Regions from separate parts of the Mesorhizobium sp. M6A.T.Cr.TU.016.01.1.1 genome, predicted to be linked through region 1. Evidence: predicted binding sites of a transcription regulator. Region 1 holds the regulator's gene; each other region holds the start of a gene.
What was found. Region 1 encodes PhoB, which activates phosphate uptake and scavenging genes when phosphate is short. Its sites were predicted from a motif close to TGTCATNNANCTGTCAT; they were not measured.

Region 1 (4,107 bases):
GGCCTTTCCGGTGGCCAGCAGCAGCGTCTGTGCATTGCGCGCGCCATCGCTGTGTCGCCGGAAGTGATCCTGATGGACGAGCCTTGTTCGGCGCTCGATCCGATCGCCACCGCCCGTGTCGAGGAACTGATTGACGAACTGCGCCAGAACTACACGATCGTCATCGTCACCCATTCGATGCAGCAGGCAGCGCGTGTGTCGCAACGCACGGCGATGTTCCATCTCGGCTATCTGGTCGAGGAGGGCGCGACCGACAAGATGTTCACCAACCCCGACGACAAGCGCACCCAGGACTACATCACCGGCCGGTTCGGCTAAGCGGTCCGGCGAATTTTCGAGCACGAGGACAGTATCATGGGTGAACATACCGTCGCATCTTTCGACGAGGAATTGGAGCACATCGACAGGCTGATCCGCGACATGGACGAGCTCGCCGCCGCGATGGTCGCAGCGTCGATCCGCGCGTTGCTTGCGTCAGACAATGCGATGGCGCAGCGCGTCGTCTCGGATGACGCCATCATGGATGCGCGGCAGCGCGAACTCGACGACAGCGCGATCACGCTGATCGCCAAGCGGCAGCCGATGGCGCAAGACCTGCGCGCCGTGGTTGGCGCAATCCGGATGGCCGGCGATCTCGAGCGCATCGGCGACCTGGCCAAGAACATAGCCAAGCGGGTCAGCGCCGTCGGGCAGAGCGCCACGCCGCGTAATCTCTCGCACGGTATCGACGCGATGGCGGATCTCGTTCTCGAGCAGCTCCGCGGCGTGGTCGAGCACTATGTGTCGCGCAACGCCGGCGCGTTGAAAGAGCTGCGCGCCGCCGACGAGAAGATCGACGTGAAATACACGGCGGTTTTTCGCGAACTCCTGACCTACATGATGGAGGACCCGCGCAACATCACCGCCTGCACGCATCTTCTGTTCTGCGCCAAGAATCTCGAGCGTATCGGCGATCATGTCACCAACATCGCCGAAAACGCCTACTATGTCGTGACCGGGCAGCAATTGCCGGCGGATCGGCCGAAGCTCGACGAAACGACGATGTCGGCGTCGGCGACATGACAGGGGTAACCGGCCGATGATCGCGCCGCGCATCATGGTGGTGGAGGACGAAGAGCCGCTGGGCGTCCTCCTTCGCTACAATCTGGAATCCGAAGGCTATCAGGTCGAGGTGGTGACGCGCGGCGACGAGGCCGAAATCCGGCTTCAGGAAAACGTGCCCGATCTTCTGGTGCTCGACTGGATGGTGCCGGCGGTTTCGGGCATCGAGCTTTGCCGTCGCCTTCGCGTGCGTCCCGAAACCGAGCGGCTGCCGATCATCATGCTGACCGCGCGCGGCGAGGAAAGCGACCGGGTGCGCGGCCTCTCGACCGGGGCCGACGACTATCTGGTCAAGCCGTTCTCGACACCGGAATTCATGGCCAGGGTCAAGGCGCTGCTGCGCCGTGCCAAGCCCGAAGTGCTGTCCAGCGTGCTGAAGGTCGGTGACATCATGCTCGATCGCGAATCGCACAGGGTCTATCGCAAGAAGAGCGAGATCCGGCTCGGGCCGACCGAATTCCGGCTGCTCGAATTCATGATGCGGCACCCGGGTCGGGTGTTCTCGCGCAGCCAGTTGCTCGACAATGTCTGGGGCGAGACGATCTACATCGACGAGCGCACGGTGGACGTCCATGTCGGCCGGCTGCGCAAGGCGGTCAACAATGGCCGCATGCCCGATGTCATCCGCACCATCCGCGGCGCGGGCTATGCGATCAGGGAAGACTGAACAGACTGCCTGAATTCAAGCTGCGTTCTTCCATTCAGGCCACGTGCTTCCTGGCCGTGCCGGACTTCCCTTGCGCGCCCGGCGCGAAAATCTCCTGGTCGACGAAGCTCAGCGCCCGCATGGCGCAGCCTTCGCGGATCAGCGGCAGCTCGTTCGGCTCGGTGTCGAAGGAAATCGAACCCGAATACTGACCGCCGGCGGTCTGAGCGATGGCCTCGCGCAGGGCCGGCTCGATCAGGTCGAAGGCGGCAGCGCTGGCGCCGACCATGGCGACCGGCGCCGGATCGATCAACGCGAACAGGCTGCCGAGCCCGAAGCCGAGCGCTTCGCCGGCCTTGCGGTAGGCTTCGCGCTCCGGTCCGTCCGTCTGGCGCGCCCGGGCCGCCAGTGCCCGCATCTCGGCGTCGCTGACATCGGCGACCGGCTCGGCGTTCTCGCTCAACTGCCTTGCATTGCGCCAGATGGCGTAGTTGCCGGCATAGGCCTCGACGCAGCCGCGCCGCCCGCAGCGGCAAAGCGCGCCGCCCGGCCGGTGGATCATGTGGCCGAATTCGCCGCCTGAGGAATGGGTGCCGGTGAACAGTTCGCCCTTCAGCACCAGTCCCATGCCGATGCCGTGGGAGAGCAGGATGGCGATGAAATCGTCGCGGTAGCGATCCGGGTCGCGCCAGCGCAGCGCCACGGCCATCATGTTGCAATCGTTCTCCATGATGGCCGGGATGCCGAACTCACGTTCCAGAATGTCGGCGAAGGCAATGTTCGTCTGCGGCGTGATCGGCGACCACAACATGGCGCGCGCATGGGAATCGGTGATGCCCTGGATCGCCAGCGCGATGCGGGCGACGCTTTGGACATTGAGATCGGGATCTTCGAGCCGGCGCCGGACGATGGCGACACATTCGTCGATCAGCTCGTCGCGCGACATGGTCAGCGTGTCCAGCCGGCGCTGTTCCTCGGCGACCACTTGTCCAGCATAATCGATGACGGCGACCGAAAGGAAATTCAGCGACAACACGACGGCCAACACCGCCGCCGCTTCCGGATTGAGGCTGAGGCCGACCTGCGGCCGGCCGCGTTTCAGCGAAACGGTCTCGCTCGCCTTGCTCTCGGTCAGGATGCCTTCCTGGATGAGGTCGGAAGAGATCGCCGATATGGTCGAATGGCTGAGGCCGGTGGTCGCGGCGATCTCGGTTCGCGACGGCTGGCCTGCCCGGCGTACGGCCGAAATCACCATCGCCCGGTTGCGCCGACGCAAATCGTCATGACGGATTCCAACCGACATTCTTTTGCTTCCTCCCTCTTGCCGCGGCCGCTCATGAACCGGAAGCCGTCGGCAGCGTCCGACAAATACTGGCAGAAGCAGAAGGCCCTGTCATTGTTTATTCCGGGGCTCGAAAAAAGTCGGCAGAGACATCAAAATCCATCAGAATTGATGTTGACAGCGCTTCGGCGTTGGACCAGTATTTTTTCGAGGCTCGAAAAAATAGAGCCTTTGTGCCGGCCTTCGGGCCAGTTTGGTCGCGCCGTATCGCGGCGCAGGGAGGACTATCATGAAGAGATTCGCAGCCGCCATCCTGGCGGGGGTCGCCATGTCGCTGACGCTCGCGTCGGTCGCACAGGCGAAGGACAAGGTCATTGGCGTTTCGTGGTCGAACTTCCAGGAAGAGCGCTGGAAGACCGACGAAGCCGCCATGAAGACGGCGATCGAGGCCGCCGGCGACAAGTATATTTCCGCCGATGCGCAGTCCAATCCCGGCAAGCAGCTGACCGATGTCGAGAGCCTGATCTCGCAGGGCGCCAACGCGCTCATCATCCTTGCGCAAGATGCGTCGGCCATCGGGCCGGCGGTGCAAAAGGCGCTGGACGAAGGCATCCCGGTCGTCGGCTATGACCGGTTGATCGAGAACAAGGACGTGTTCTATCTGACCTTCGACAACCAGGAAGTCGGCCGCATGCAGGCCCGCGAAGTGTTCAAGGTGGCGCCGGAAGGCAACTACGTCTTCATCAAGGGCTCGGGCGCCGATCCGAATGCCGATTTCCTGTTCGCCGGCTCCATGGAAGTGCTCAAGGATGCCATCGACAGCGGCAAGATCAAAAATGTCGGCGAGGCGTATACCGACGGCTGGCTTCCCGCCAACGCCCAGAAGAACATGGAACAGTTCCTGACCGCCAACGACAACAAGGTCGATGCGGTGGTTGCCGCCAATGACGGCACTGCCGGTGGCGTCGTCGCGGCGCTGACGGCGCAAGGCTTGGCCGGATCCGTCCCGGTGTCCGGCCAGGACGGCGACCATGCAGCGCTGAACCGCATTGCGCTCGGCACACAGACCGTATCGGTG
Region 2 (4,107 bases), 690 kb from region 1:
AAATAGGAAAGGTTGCGCTGGACGGCGGTCGAATAGGCGAGCGAAAAATCGCCATGCCGGCGCACCAGCGCCAGGCGCTCGACATGCGTCAGCTCCCGCCGCTCTACCTTCGGCGCTGCGCCTTCGAGCAGGCGGTCGAAATGAATGCGCAAGGAGGGCATGGTCGAGGTTCCGCGTGCCGCGCTTCGCTATTGGGAATACCCGCCAGCCCGCGGGCTTCGAATCAGTCGCATTGGGCGGTCTGATTGTCGATCATATCGCGCATGTCCCATTTAGAGCGCAACCGGCGTGGTGAACACCGATGAGTGGTGGCAGCGAGAACGGAACGGAATCTCAGCAATTGGGCATAAACTGGCAATTGGGCATAAAAAAGAGGGGCTTCGGTCGAGCCGAAACCCCTCCTTCACGACTTATCAGCGTGTACTTTGGAGCGAGCCGATCCCTAGACCGCGATCTTGCCGCCGCCCTGTTTGGTGATGGCGACGACCGACGGCCGCACCGGCATGTCGGGCTTGAAGTCGGGCCAGCGGGTCGACAGGTCCTCGTAGTAAGAGGGACGGCCAAAAGCCTCCCAGTCTTCGCCACCATCGGCCGGATGCTGGACCGCGACGAAGGCGGTCTGATCGTCGGGCGTGAATAGCGGGCCGCACATCTCGGCGCCGATCGGTACGCGGAAGAACAGCTTTGAAGTTGTCCGCGCCTCGCCTTCCGTGTCGACCGCCCACAGGCCGTCGGTGCGACCGGTCGCCTTCGGACCCTGGCCGTCGGTCGAGACCCAGAGCCGGCCGGCCGCATCGATGGCGCAATTATCCGGCATACCGAACCAGCCATTGGCGGTCGTTGCGGTCGAGAAGGTGGCGCCGACTTCGGCCACCGAGGGATCGCCGCATTTCAAGAGCACTTCCCACTTGCCCTTGGCAGCAGTGAAATCGCCACCGTCCTCGACGATCTCGATAATGTGACCAAAAGCGTTTTCGGCGCGCGGGTTGGCGGCGTCGACCTGATCGGCCTTGCGCTTCGAATTGTTGGTCAGCATGACATAGACCTTGCCATTGGCGGCATTGGGCTGGATGTCCTCGGGGCGATCCATTTTGGTGGCGCCGAGCAGGTCGGCGGCACGGCGCGTCTCGATCAGCACGTCGGCCTGACTTGCAAAGCCGTTCTCCTTCGTCAACGGGCCCTGACCGAAGACGATGGGAAGCCATTCAAGCGTACCGTCCTCGGCGAATTTGGCGACGTAGAGTGTGCCGTCGTCGAGAAGATCCATGTTGGCGGCGCGGTCCTCGGCGTTGAACTTGCCTGTGGTGACGAACTTGTAGACATAGTCGAAGCGCTCGTCGTCGCCGAGATAGAAAACGACGCGGCCATCCTTGGCGACGATCGATTCGGCACCCTCATGCTTGAAGCGGCCCATGGCAGTGCGCTTCTTCGGCATCGAAGTCGGATCGTTGACATCGACCTCGACGATCCAGCCAAAACGGTTCGGCTCGTTCGGTTCCTTGCCGATATCGAAGCGGTCGTAATGCGCTGCCCACTCATAGGCGCCTTCGGGAATGCCCAGGCGCTTGTAGTTGGCCGCTTCCGCGTGACCGGCCGGCAGTTCGCCCGAGAAATAGCCATGGATGTTTTCCTCGGCCATGACATAGGTGCCCCAGGGCGTGACGCCGCCGGCGCAATTGTTGACGGTGCCAATGACCTTGGTGCCGGTCGGATCGGCATTGGTCTTGACGCGGTCGTGGCCCGCGACGGGGCCGGACAGCGCGATCTCGGTGTTGGAGGTGATGCGGCGATTGAGATTGCCGTCGCGCACCACCTGCCATTTGCCTGATACCTTGCGGATCTCGACGATGGTGCCGCCATGCGCGGCCATCTCGACATCGACCTGTTCCTTGCTCAGCGGCGCCTGCTTGGCCTCACCATCGACGATGGTGACGAGGCCCGGGAACATCAGATGCGGGTTGGTGTATTCGTGGTTGACCACCAGCAGGCCATGCTCGGCCGAGCCGTCGAGCGGGATGTAGCCGACATAGTCGTTGTTGTAGCCAAACTGTCTTTCCTGGGCCTGCGCCGACTGTTTAGTCGGATCGAATTCCGGCGAATCGGCAAACAGCGGATCGCCCCAGCGCAGCAGCACGTCGGCGTCATAGCCCGGAGCGACATGATGCTTGTCGTCGACGCCTGCCTCGACCTCGTCGAAGGTGAAGGCCGAGCCGCCGGCGGCGCGGGCATCGTCGGCGAGGATCAGCGCGAGCGGGCTGACGGTGACGGCGATGGCGGTTGCCGCGAGCGATCCCTGTAGAAAACCGCGGCGCGAGAAACGCGCGGCGATGATCTCGCCCATCGTCTTGTTGTCAGTGGGATTGGTTCCTGGCCCATCGTTTTCCTCGAGCAGACTGGTGCGGAACTTGGCGTCGGGGGAGCGATGTTCGGTCGAGCGATGTTCAGACGAGCGATGTTCGGTCATGGGGGGCTTGCCTCTGGCTTCTTTGGGATGGCTGGAGCGTCTTGCTTGACTGACCGCGTATCGCCGGGAGATCACAGTTTGATGACGTTGCCGGCCAATTTCCAGCCCCGATTTCATGTCCATGATCAGCCCCGCTTGACCGCGACCGACGCTTCGGAAACAAGATCTGCTGCAGGCGCGGAAGCACCGCTTCGAGAGGGACAAAAAGTGAGTTTTTGGGGACTGGGGCAGCTCGGCATTTCTACAGTGATCTTCCTTCTGGCGGCGACGGCGGCGAAGCAATGGGGACTGGCGCCGAGCCTCGGCAAGATCGTTTTGACCCTGGCGCTCTATTCGCTGGGCAATCTGATCATGCTGAGGCTGATCCGTGAATTCGGCATGTCGGTGTCGTTCAGCCTGTCGGCGGTGATCCAGCTGGTATCCGTGAACGTGGTGGCGCTGGTGTTCTTCGGCGAGCGCGTCAATGCGTTGCAGGCGACCGGCATCGTGCTCGCCGTCGCAGCGGTGGCGCTGATCACGCTCGGGCCCTATCTGCAAAAACTGTGATTGCGCATGACCCCGAAAATCGGAATCAATTTTCGCTGGGGATCATGCGCAAAATTAAAGCGCTACCGCGTCCTTTGCGCGTCCAAAGGACGCGCGGCGCTGTAGGCGATTAGGTCGATGAAGAATACCGCAAACAAGTTGCTTAACTGGATCGAATTCCCAGTGCTGCTGGCCGGACTGGTCATCGCCGGCGGACTGTGGGGGTTCGAGGAGCTGATGGAGGTGGCGCGAGCCACCACGCCGCACGCCTTCGATACGGAAATCCTGCTCGCCTTCCGTGAAGCGGGCCAGCCCGACAATCCGATCGGACCGCCATGGCTGGAAGGAGCGATGCGCGACATCACCAGCCTCGGCAGCGCCAGCGTGCTCGTGCTGATCACTGCTGCGGTGATCGTCTATCTGCTGCTGATCCACAGACCGGGACCAGCGTTTCTCGTTTTCGTGGCAGTGGCGGGCGGGCAGGCCCTGTCGAGCACGCTGAAGCTCGGAATCGACCGGCCGCGCCCCGATCTGGTCTCGCATCTCGCCGACGTGGCGACGCTTTCGTTTCCGAGCGGCCATGCGATGCTGTCGGCGGTGACATATTTGACGCTGGGCAGCATGGCGTCGCGCTTCCTGCCTGGGCGAACGACCAAAATCTATGTGCTGGCACTTGCCGTACTGACGACATTGCTGGTCGGCATCAGCCGCGTTTATCTCGGCGTTCATTGGCCGTCCGACGTGCTGGCCGGGTGGTGCGCCGGCTTCGCCTGGGCGATGCTATGCTGGCTGGCCGCATGGGCGTTGCAGCGATGGCGCGGGCAGACCGACGCCTGAACGACGCCGCGGCTAATTCTCCTCGAAAATTCTCGACAGCCGAGGGCCTGCTGTCCCAGCTGGCGCACAAGCTCTGCAGGATACAACCGATCTTGGTGCGTGCATGTCTGACATATGCATCATGATGCTTGAACCATCAAAATGATAGTATTATGCATGGGAATGCAGACTAAGACGGGGGTTTTTAGCCGATGATCACTGCCGCGCAGATGCGCGCCGCAAGGGCGCTGGCCGGCATCGATCAGAAGACGCTCGCCGAGCGCGCCGGGGTTTCGCTTCCA
Region 3 (4,107 bases), 3.3 Mb from region 1:
GGGCGTGCCCAATTTTTTTCATCCGGGACACGAGATAGCCGGCAAAGCGTCATTGGCGAGCCATCATTGCCACCTATCTATTACGTGCGGGTCGGCGGTCGAGGAGGCGACGGATGAACGACAGAATCAACACCCTGGATGAGCTTTTGAGCGATCCGATGATCAAGCTCGTTATGGAACGCGATCGCGTGCAGCCAGCGGCGCTTCGCACGCTGCTTGAAGAAAAGGTTCGCCGGGCGGAGGATAATGCGCCGGTCAACCCCGATCGCTTTGTACCGCCAGCCCACATGGTAGCCGAGACCTGCCACAAGCTATGGCTGTGCAGCTAGGCAACAGTGCCTGACAGGGTCAGCGGTCTTTCGCGCTGTCCCGCGGACGCTTCGACGAAGAAGCCCCTAACAATTTGATTCAAACTTTGTTGGTAATTTCTCGTTAGTAATCTGGACTGGTTTGTCCGGCGGCGCTGTCTTGCCATCGGTCTGTTGTGTTTTGCGTACAGGTCCAGATGCGGTTATCAGGCGTCGTTATCTTCTCGATCGCAGCGCTGTGCCTTGCCGGCTGCACATCGACGTCCGGCGTCGACGCGCTGCAAGTGCCGTCCAGCGAGACGACCAACTCGGTTGTGCGGCCGCCCGCGCCGGTCGCGTCGGTCGGTGCCGCCGATGCCGCACCCGCCTTCGCTCAGGAAGAGGCGATGGACCAAGCCGTGGCGATGGCTCCTCCAGAGCCTGTGGAAAGCATTGAACCACCCGCCGAGCCTATTGCCCTGGTGGCGCCGAAGCGGCTGGCGCGGGCAGCACCGATCCTCGCCGAGCCGGTCCAGCGCTATCGTTTTCGTGACGCCAAGCCGATCAATTTCGGCAGGGCCTCGCCCAGGCACCTCGCCGTTCACGGCGTCGACGTTTCACGCTGGCAGGGCAACGTGAACTGGGACAAGCTGCGCGCGCAGGGCGCGAACTTCGCCTATATCAAGGCGACCGACGGCGGCGATCATCTCGACCCGATGTTCAGGAAGAACTGGCGCAATGCCGACGCTGCCGGCCTCAAGCGCGGCGCCTATCACTTCTTCTATTGGTGCCGCACGGCCGGCGAGCAGGCCGACTGGTTCATCCGCAACGTGCCGAGGGTCGAGGGCGCCTTGCCGCCGGTGATCGACGTTGAGTGGAACGGCGAATCCAGCTGCAAGCGGCGCCCGTCGCGGCAGAAGGTGCTGGAGAAGATGCAGGTGTTCATGGACAAGCTGGAACGCCACTACGGCCAGCGACCCATCATCTACACCGCGCCCGATTTCTACCGCGACAATCTCAGAGGCGCATTCTTGGATTATCCGTTCTGGCTGCGGGCGGTGGCACAGCATCCGTCAAAGGTCTATCCCGGCCGCAAATGGGTGTTCTGGCAGTATTCCGGCTCCGGCCTGTCGCACGGCGTGAGGGGCCGCATCGACCTCAACGTCTTCCACGGCGACGAGAGAGCCTGGCGGAACTGGGTTGGCGGGCGGCAGATGGTGGCCGAGGCGGAGTAGGCGGTCGCAGAGACCGCATTTGCAGGCCAGCGCGACGTGAATATCGACGGACCCTGACCGCCTGTCGCGGAATTGTCATGAATCCGTCATCGCATTGAAATGTCGCTCCTCCAAAGCAGGTGGCTTCCATCCGAACAGGAGACGCCATCCGTGCCCCGCCATTCCGCGCTTTTCGTCCTGACGGCAGCGCTTGCTGCCTCCGTTTCGCTGCCGGCCCATGCCGACATGATGTTCAACCGGGTCGCGAGCTTCGCGATCGCCGGAAACCTCCCGGCGGACGTCGAGAAGGCCACGCCGACTTCGTCCGAGATCATCGCGGCCTCCGAAGACGGCATGACGCTGGTCTATTCCGACAGCCCGCTCGGTGCGGTCGGTTTCATCGACATCACTGACCCCAAGGCGCCCAAGGCCGGCGGCATCGTCAAGATCGACGGCGAGCCGACCTCGGTCGTTGTCCTCGGCGGCAAGGTGCTGGCCGGCGTCAACACGTCGGAGAGCAAGGCCAAGCCTTCGGGCAACCTCACCGTCATCGACCTCGCCTCCAAGGCGATCGAAAGCACCTGCGACCTCGGCGGCCAGCCGGACTCGCTGGCGCTGAGCAAGGACGGCAAGTTCCTCGCCATCGCCATCGAGAACGAGCGCGACGAGGAGGTGAACGACGGAGAAATACCGCAGATGCCGGCGGGCGACCTCAAGATTTTCACGCTTGCCGAAGGCCAGCCTGATTGCGCGACGATGAAGAGCGTGAACCTGGCGGGCATTGCCGAAGTCGCGGCGGAAGATCCGGAGCCGGAATTCGTCGCCTTCAACGAGGCCGGCGAGATAGCGGTCACGCTGCAGGAAAACAATCACATCGCCGTCGTCAACGCCGAAACCGGCGCGATCGTCACGCATTTCTCCGCAGGCTCGGTCACGCTGGACAAGATCGACACCAAGAAGAACGGCGCCTTGTCCTTCGATGGCAAAATGGAAAACGTCGCCCGCGAACCCGACGCCGTGAAATGGCTCGACAATGACCGTCTCGTCGTCGCCAACGAAGGCGACTACAAGGGCGGCTCGCGCGGTTTCACGATCTTCAGCAAGAAGGGTGAGGTTCTCTACGAATCCGGCCCGTCCTTCGAGTATGAGGTTGCCAATGCCGGTCATTATCCCGACGCCCGCAACAAGAAGGGCATCGAGCCGGAAGGTCTCGAGACCGGCACCTTCGGCGAAGACAGGCTGATTTTCGTCGCTTCGGAGCGTGGCTCTGTTGTCGGCGTCTACAAGGACACCGGTGCTGAGCCTCAGTTTGCCCAGATCCTGCCCTCCGGCATCGCCCCGGAAGGCCTGGTCGCGATCCCATCGCGCAATCTGCTGGTCACCGCCAACGAGGCCGACCTGGTCGAGGACGGGCTCGCCCGCTCGCATGTCATGGTCTACGAGCGCTCCGAGGGTCCCGCCACTTACCCGAGGATCACGGCAAAGCTCACGGCAGACGGCACGCCGCTCGGCTGGGGAGCGCTTTCGGCGCTCGCGGCAGGCGACACTGCCGGCAAGCTCTTCGCTGCCTCGGACTCGTTCTACGCCAACGCGCCCTCGATCTTCGAGATCGATGCCACGCAGACCCCGGCGCTGATCACCGGCAAGACCATCGTCACGCGTGGCGGCCATCCTGCACAGAAGCTCGACATTGAAGGACTTGTCGCCGACGGTGAAGGCGGCTTTTGGCTGGCCAATGAAGGCGATCCGGCAAAGCTCGTCCCGCACGCCATCCTGCGTGTCACCGACAAGGGCGAGATCAAGCAGGAAATCGGCTTCCCGATGGAATTGCTCGCCCACCAGACCCGCTTCGGTCTCGAAGGCATCACCACCATCGGCGAAGGCGACGACCTGACGCTGGTGATGGCCGTGCAACGCGAATGGGCTGACGATCCGAAGGGCCAGGTCAAGCTTTTGGCCTACAAGCCGAAGGCCAAGGAATGGTCGGCGGTGCGCTACCCGCTCGAAGCGACCGAAGCTGGCTGGATGGGCCTGTCGGAGATCACCGCGCATGACGGCAAGCTCTATATCCTCGAACGCGACAACCAGATCGGCGACCTGGCCAAGGTGAAGCGCGTCTATTCGGTGGCGCTCGACGCCTTCAAACCGGCCAAGCTCGGTGGCGAACTGCCGTTGGTCGAAAAGACCCTGGTGCGCGACATCATCGGCGACCTGAAATCAGCCACCAACGGCTATGTCGTCGACAAGGTCGAAGGTTTCACCATCGACAAGAACGGCGATATCTTCGTCGCCACCGACAATGACGGCGTCGATGATTCTTCCGGCGAAACGCTGTTTTTACGCTTGGGCAATATCAGCGCCGTGAACTGAGGTGTTTGCTTCCGCTTTGGGAGAGGGGACAGTTCTTCCCTTCTCCCCCTGTGGGAGAAGTTATCGCCGAAGGCGACGGATGAGGGGTGTTCCAGCCTGGCAAGGATGGCGTCGTAGAAAAGCCATTTCTAAAGAAAGAAGCGTCTAACAAAGCCTATCTAGAAAGCGATTTGTAATATAGCTCCGAAGCGATTTTCTCCATCGTAGCCTTCACAACCCTGTCTATAGGTGACGAT
Region 4 (4,107 bases), 2.9 Mb from region 1:
GGCCACGCTGGACCTATCGATAAGGATTTACAATTGAGAGTTCCGGGCAATCAGTCGGCTTGGCATTGCTGAGTGGGGCAAAAGCGCCTCATTCCTTCGCGCCCCCCTCTGTCCTGCCGGACATCTCCCCCACAAGGAGGGAGATTGGCAGTTTCGGCGCTGCGCTTCATCCTGCAACGTTGGAGATTGGCGAAAGCCGAGGTGACGGCCGATCTCCCCCCAAAGTGGGGGAGATGTCCGGCAGGACAGAGGGGGGCGCTGTCCCGCCAGCCTATCGAGCTTTCATCGCCGATCGCCAGAGTCCGGCGCCTGCCAGCCATAGAGCCAGTCCAAATCCGCCGCGAGCTTTTCGGGCGAGCGCAGCTTCAGGAACAGGTTGCGCGCGACCGCCACCGGCCCGGAAGCGTGCCAGGCAAAGCGGTTGACGGCGCCGCGGCGGGCGACTTTGGCGATGCGCGGCCGCCGCATTTTTTCCCAGGCAGCAAGCGCGCCCCATGGATCGGCGGGCGAGGCGGCGATAAAGCCGGCAAGGGTTGCGGCATCCTCGACCGCCATCGCCGCGCCCTGCGCCGCAAACGGCGTCATCGCATGCGCCGCATCACCGATCAGCGCGATACCGGCGGGCGTCGTCCATGGCTGTGCCTGGTCAACAGTATGGATCGGCCATGCCGTCCACAGGCCGGCATCCTCGGCAAGCCGGGCCAGTGCTGCCGCCGTGCCACGCATGGCGCCGACGAGGATTTCGGGGTCGGCGTGGCCCGACCAGCCCTCGGCGATGATCTCGCCCCTGGTGAAGGCGGCCAGATTGAACGCCGCGCCATTGCTGACCGGATAGGCGACGAGGTGGAAGCCGGGATGCAGGAAGGCGGTCACGCAATTGGCGGCGCCAACCGCCGCAACGGCTTCTCCCGCGACACTGTCTGCGCTGACCGTCGCGCGCCAGGCAAGCTCGCCCGAAAACCGGCTTTGGGCGGCAAATCCGCCGAAGGCACGGATCGCCGACCAGACGCCGTCGGCACCGATCAGCAGAAAGCCGTCGGCTTCGATGGTCTTGCCGGCAATCTCGACTGTTGCCGTGGTATGGTGCGGTCCTGCCGCGACGCCGCCGACGCGCGCTCCGGTGACGAGACTGATGTCCGGCTGTTCGGCAAGGCGCGCCATCAGCGCCTCTTGCAGATCAGCCCGATGAGCGACGAGATAGGGCGCCTGCCAGCGCCTTTCGGCTGCTTCGCCAAGCGGCACCCGCGCCAGCTCGCGCAGCGTGGCGGCGTCCTTGAGCACGACCGCCTCCGGCCGCACCGCCGCCGGCAACAGCCGGTCGAGCACGCCGAGCTGGCGAAGGATGCGCGTCGCGTTGGGTGAGAGCTGGATGCCGGCGCCGGCCGCTTCGAGGCGCGGCGCCTGCTCAAACAGCCGCACCAGATAGCCGCGCTCGGAAAATGCCAGCGCCGCAGTCAGTCCGGCGACGCCGGCTCCGGCGATGACGACCTGCCCGGACCGCGTGTCGTCCATAGGGATGACGTGCGCGTCAGGCGGCCTGGTCGATATACAGGCATCCCGCAGGCTGCGTTTCCGTCGCCTTCAGCTTTGGCGAATAGCGATAAAGCGTCGAGCAATAGGGGCAGACCTTTTCATTGTCGTCGCCCATGTCGAGAAACACATGCGGATGGTCGAAAGGCGGGTTGGCGCCGGTGCACATGAATTCCTTGACGCCGATGTCGATCGCCGCATAGCCCGCATCGTTCTGGAAATGGGGAATGGAACCGCCTGCCATCGTCGTCTCCTAAATTTGCCGCATGACCTCGGATCATGCGCAAAATCAAAATTCTACCGCGTCCTTTGCGCGTCCAAAGGACGCGCTGCGCTGTACCTGGATTGCATCTGGATCATAAGCTGTCTCTTTGCAAGATCGATGAAATCAAACTGTCGTAAAAGCCTGTCACAGGATAAGCTAAGCCGGTTAAGGCATGGCCGCGAAAATCGAATTCGGTTTCGCTGGGGATCATGCGTAGCTTAAAAGTGGTAGAGCGTCCTTTGCGCATCCGGAACGACGCGTGACGCTCTGGGCAGCGGGTGCGAAACGAGCAGGAACCATGAACGAACTAAAGCCGGTGCAGAGCGAATTCACCACTGTCGAGGTGGCGAGCCCAGAGGGCGGCAACCCGGACCGCTTCGTCAACCGCGAGTTTTCCTGGCTGCAATTCAACCGCCGCGTCCTTGAGGAGTCGCTGAACGCCAATCATCCGCTGCTCGAGCGTGTCCGCTTCCTGTCGATATCCGCCGCCAATCTCGACGAGTTCTTCATGGTGCGCGTCGCCGGTCTCGCCGGCCAGGTTCGCGAAGGCATCACGCTGAAGAGCCCGGACGGCCGCACCCCCGAACAACAGCTGGAACAGCTGCTGCGCGAGGTCGAGCGTCTGCAGGAGGATCAGCAGAATAGCCTTTCCGCGCTGATGCTGCTGCTCGACAAGGAAGGCATCGAGAGCATCAGCCGCGATGCGCTGACCAAGGACGAGAAGACCTGGCTCGAGGATCATTTCCAGGAGCAGGTCTTTCCGGTGCTCACACCGCTTTCGATCGACCCGGCGCATCCGTTCCCGTTCATTCCCAATCTCGGCTTCTCGATGGCCCTGCAACTGCGCCATCGCAGGAATGGCGAGGAGATGAGTGCGCTGTTGCGTCTGCCGGTGGCGCTGAAGCGCTTCATCCGCTTGCCGGACCGCAAGCGTCATGTCCGCTTCATTCCACTGGAAGAGGCGGTCGGCCTCTATATCGGCAAGCTGTTCCCCGGCTACGAAGTCAAGGGCTCCGGCACGTTCCGCATCATCCGCGACAGTGACATCGAGGTCGAGGAGGAGTCCGAGGATCTCGTGCGCCTGTTCGAGACGGCGCTGAAGCGCCGCCGCCGCGGCTCGGTCATCCGCATCGAATTCGACAAGCTGATGCCGGCCGAGCTGCGCGAGTTCGTCGCCGGCGAGCTTGGCGTCTCGTCGAGCCGCATCAGCGTGCTCACCGGTCCGCTGGCGCTCAGCCAGATTTCCGAGATCGTCGCCATCGCCCGCGACGATCTCAAGTTCACGCCCTATAATCCGCGCTTTCCCGAGCGCATCCGCGAGCATGGCGGTGACTGTTTCGCTGCTATACGCGAGAAGGACATCATCGTTCACCACCCCTACGAATCCTTCGATGTGGTGGTGCAGTTCCTGCGCCAGGCGATGGCCGATCCGGAAGTGGTGGCGATCAAGCAGACGCTCTATCGCACCTCGAACGACAGCCCGATCGTGCGCGCCTTGGTCGACGCGGCCGAGGCCGGCAAGTCGGTGACGGCGCTGGTCGAGCTCAAGGCGCGTTTCGACGAGGAAGCCAACATCCGCTGGGCCCGCGATCTCGAGCGCGCCGGCGTTCAGGTCGTGTTCGGCTTCCTCGAGCTGAAGACCCACGCAAAAATGTCGCTGGTGGTGCGGCGCGAGGACGGCAAGCTGCGCAACTACGTGCATCTCGGCACCGGCAACTACCACCCGGTCACCGCGCGCATCTACACCGACTTGTCCTTCTTCACCACCGATCCGACGATCGCCCGTGATGTCGCCCAGCTGTTCAACTTCATCACCGGCTACGCCGAGCCGACCGAGGAGATGCGGCTGGCCATCTCGCCCTTCACGCTGCGCAAGCGCATCCTCAAGCACATTTCGGACGAGATTGCCCATGCGCTGGAGGGCAGGCCGGCCCGCATCTGGATGAAGATGAATTCGCTGGTCGACCCGATCATCATCGACGCGCTCTATGACGCCAGCCGCGCCGGCGTCGAGATCGATCTCGTCGTGCGCGGCATCTGCTGCCTGAGGCCTCAGGTCCCGGGCCTGTCGGAAAACATAAGGGTCAAGTCGATCGTCGGCCGTTTCCTTGAACACAGCCGCATCTACTGTTTCGGCAACGGCCATGGCCTGCCGTCGGACGGGGCGGTCGTCTACATCTCATCGGCCGATTTGATGCCGCGCAATCTCGACCGCCGCGTCGAAACCATGGTGCCGATCACCAATCCAACGGTGCATGAACAAGTGCTCGGCCAGATCATGCTGGGCAACATCATGGACAACCAGCAAAGTT

Region 2: a site for PhoB is predicted at 2,535-2,551, ahead of EJ075_RS09605 (PhoX family phosphatase). Genes of this name have one in related genera too.
Region 3: a site for PhoB is predicted at 1,596-1,612, ahead of EJ075_RS29930 (esterase-like activity of phytase family protein). Genes of this name have one in related genera too.
Region 4: a site for PhoB is predicted at 1,914-1,930, ahead of EJ075_RS32090 (RNA degradosome polyphosphate kinase). Genes of this name have one in related genera too.

The regions. Positions count from the first base shown of each region.
Region 1 is NZ_CP034452.1:2,735,207-2,739,313, forward strand. It holds gene pstB (phosphate ABC transporter ATP-binding protein PstB) at 1-318, shown strand, start outside; gene phoU (phosphate signaling complex protein PhoU) at 355-1,062, shown strand; gene phoB (phosphate regulon transcriptional regulator PhoB) at 1,079-1,768, shown strand; gene EJ075_RS13190 (ROK family protein) at 1,803-3,050, opposite strand; gene xylF (D-xylose ABC transporter substrate-binding protein) at 3,319-4,107, shown strand, end outside.
Region 2 is NZ_CP034452.1:2,050,162-2,054,268, forward strand. It holds gene EJ075_RS09600 (phosphatidylglycerol lysyltransferase domain-containing protein) at 1-161, opposite strand, end outside; gene EJ075_RS09605 (PhoX family phosphatase) at 443-2,464, opposite strand; gene EJ075_RS09610 (hypothetical protein) at 2,672-3,010, shown strand; gene EJ075_RS09615 (phosphatase PAP2 family protein) at 3,128-3,826, shown strand; gene EJ075_RS09620 (helix-turn-helix transcriptional regulator) at 4,018-4,107, shown strand, end outside.
Region 3 is NZ_CP034452.1:6,178,591-6,182,697, reverse strand. It holds gene EJ075_RS29940 (hypothetical protein) at 114-329, shown strand; gene EJ075_RS29935 (GH25 family lysozyme) at 506-1,522, shown strand; gene EJ075_RS29930 (esterase-like activity of phytase family protein) at 1,673-3,871, shown strand; gene EJ075_RS29925 (HAD family hydrolase) at 4,026-4,107, opposite strand, start outside.
Region 4 is NZ_CP034452.1:6,617,456-6,621,562, reverse strand. It holds gene EJ075_RS32105 (TIGR02117 family protein) at 1-37, shown strand, start outside; gene EJ075_RS32100 (FAD-dependent monooxygenase) at 283-1,512, opposite strand; gene EJ075_RS32095 (zinc-finger domain-containing protein) at 1,529-1,774, opposite strand; gene EJ075_RS32090 (RNA degradosome polyphosphate kinase) at 2,094-4,107, shown strand, end outside.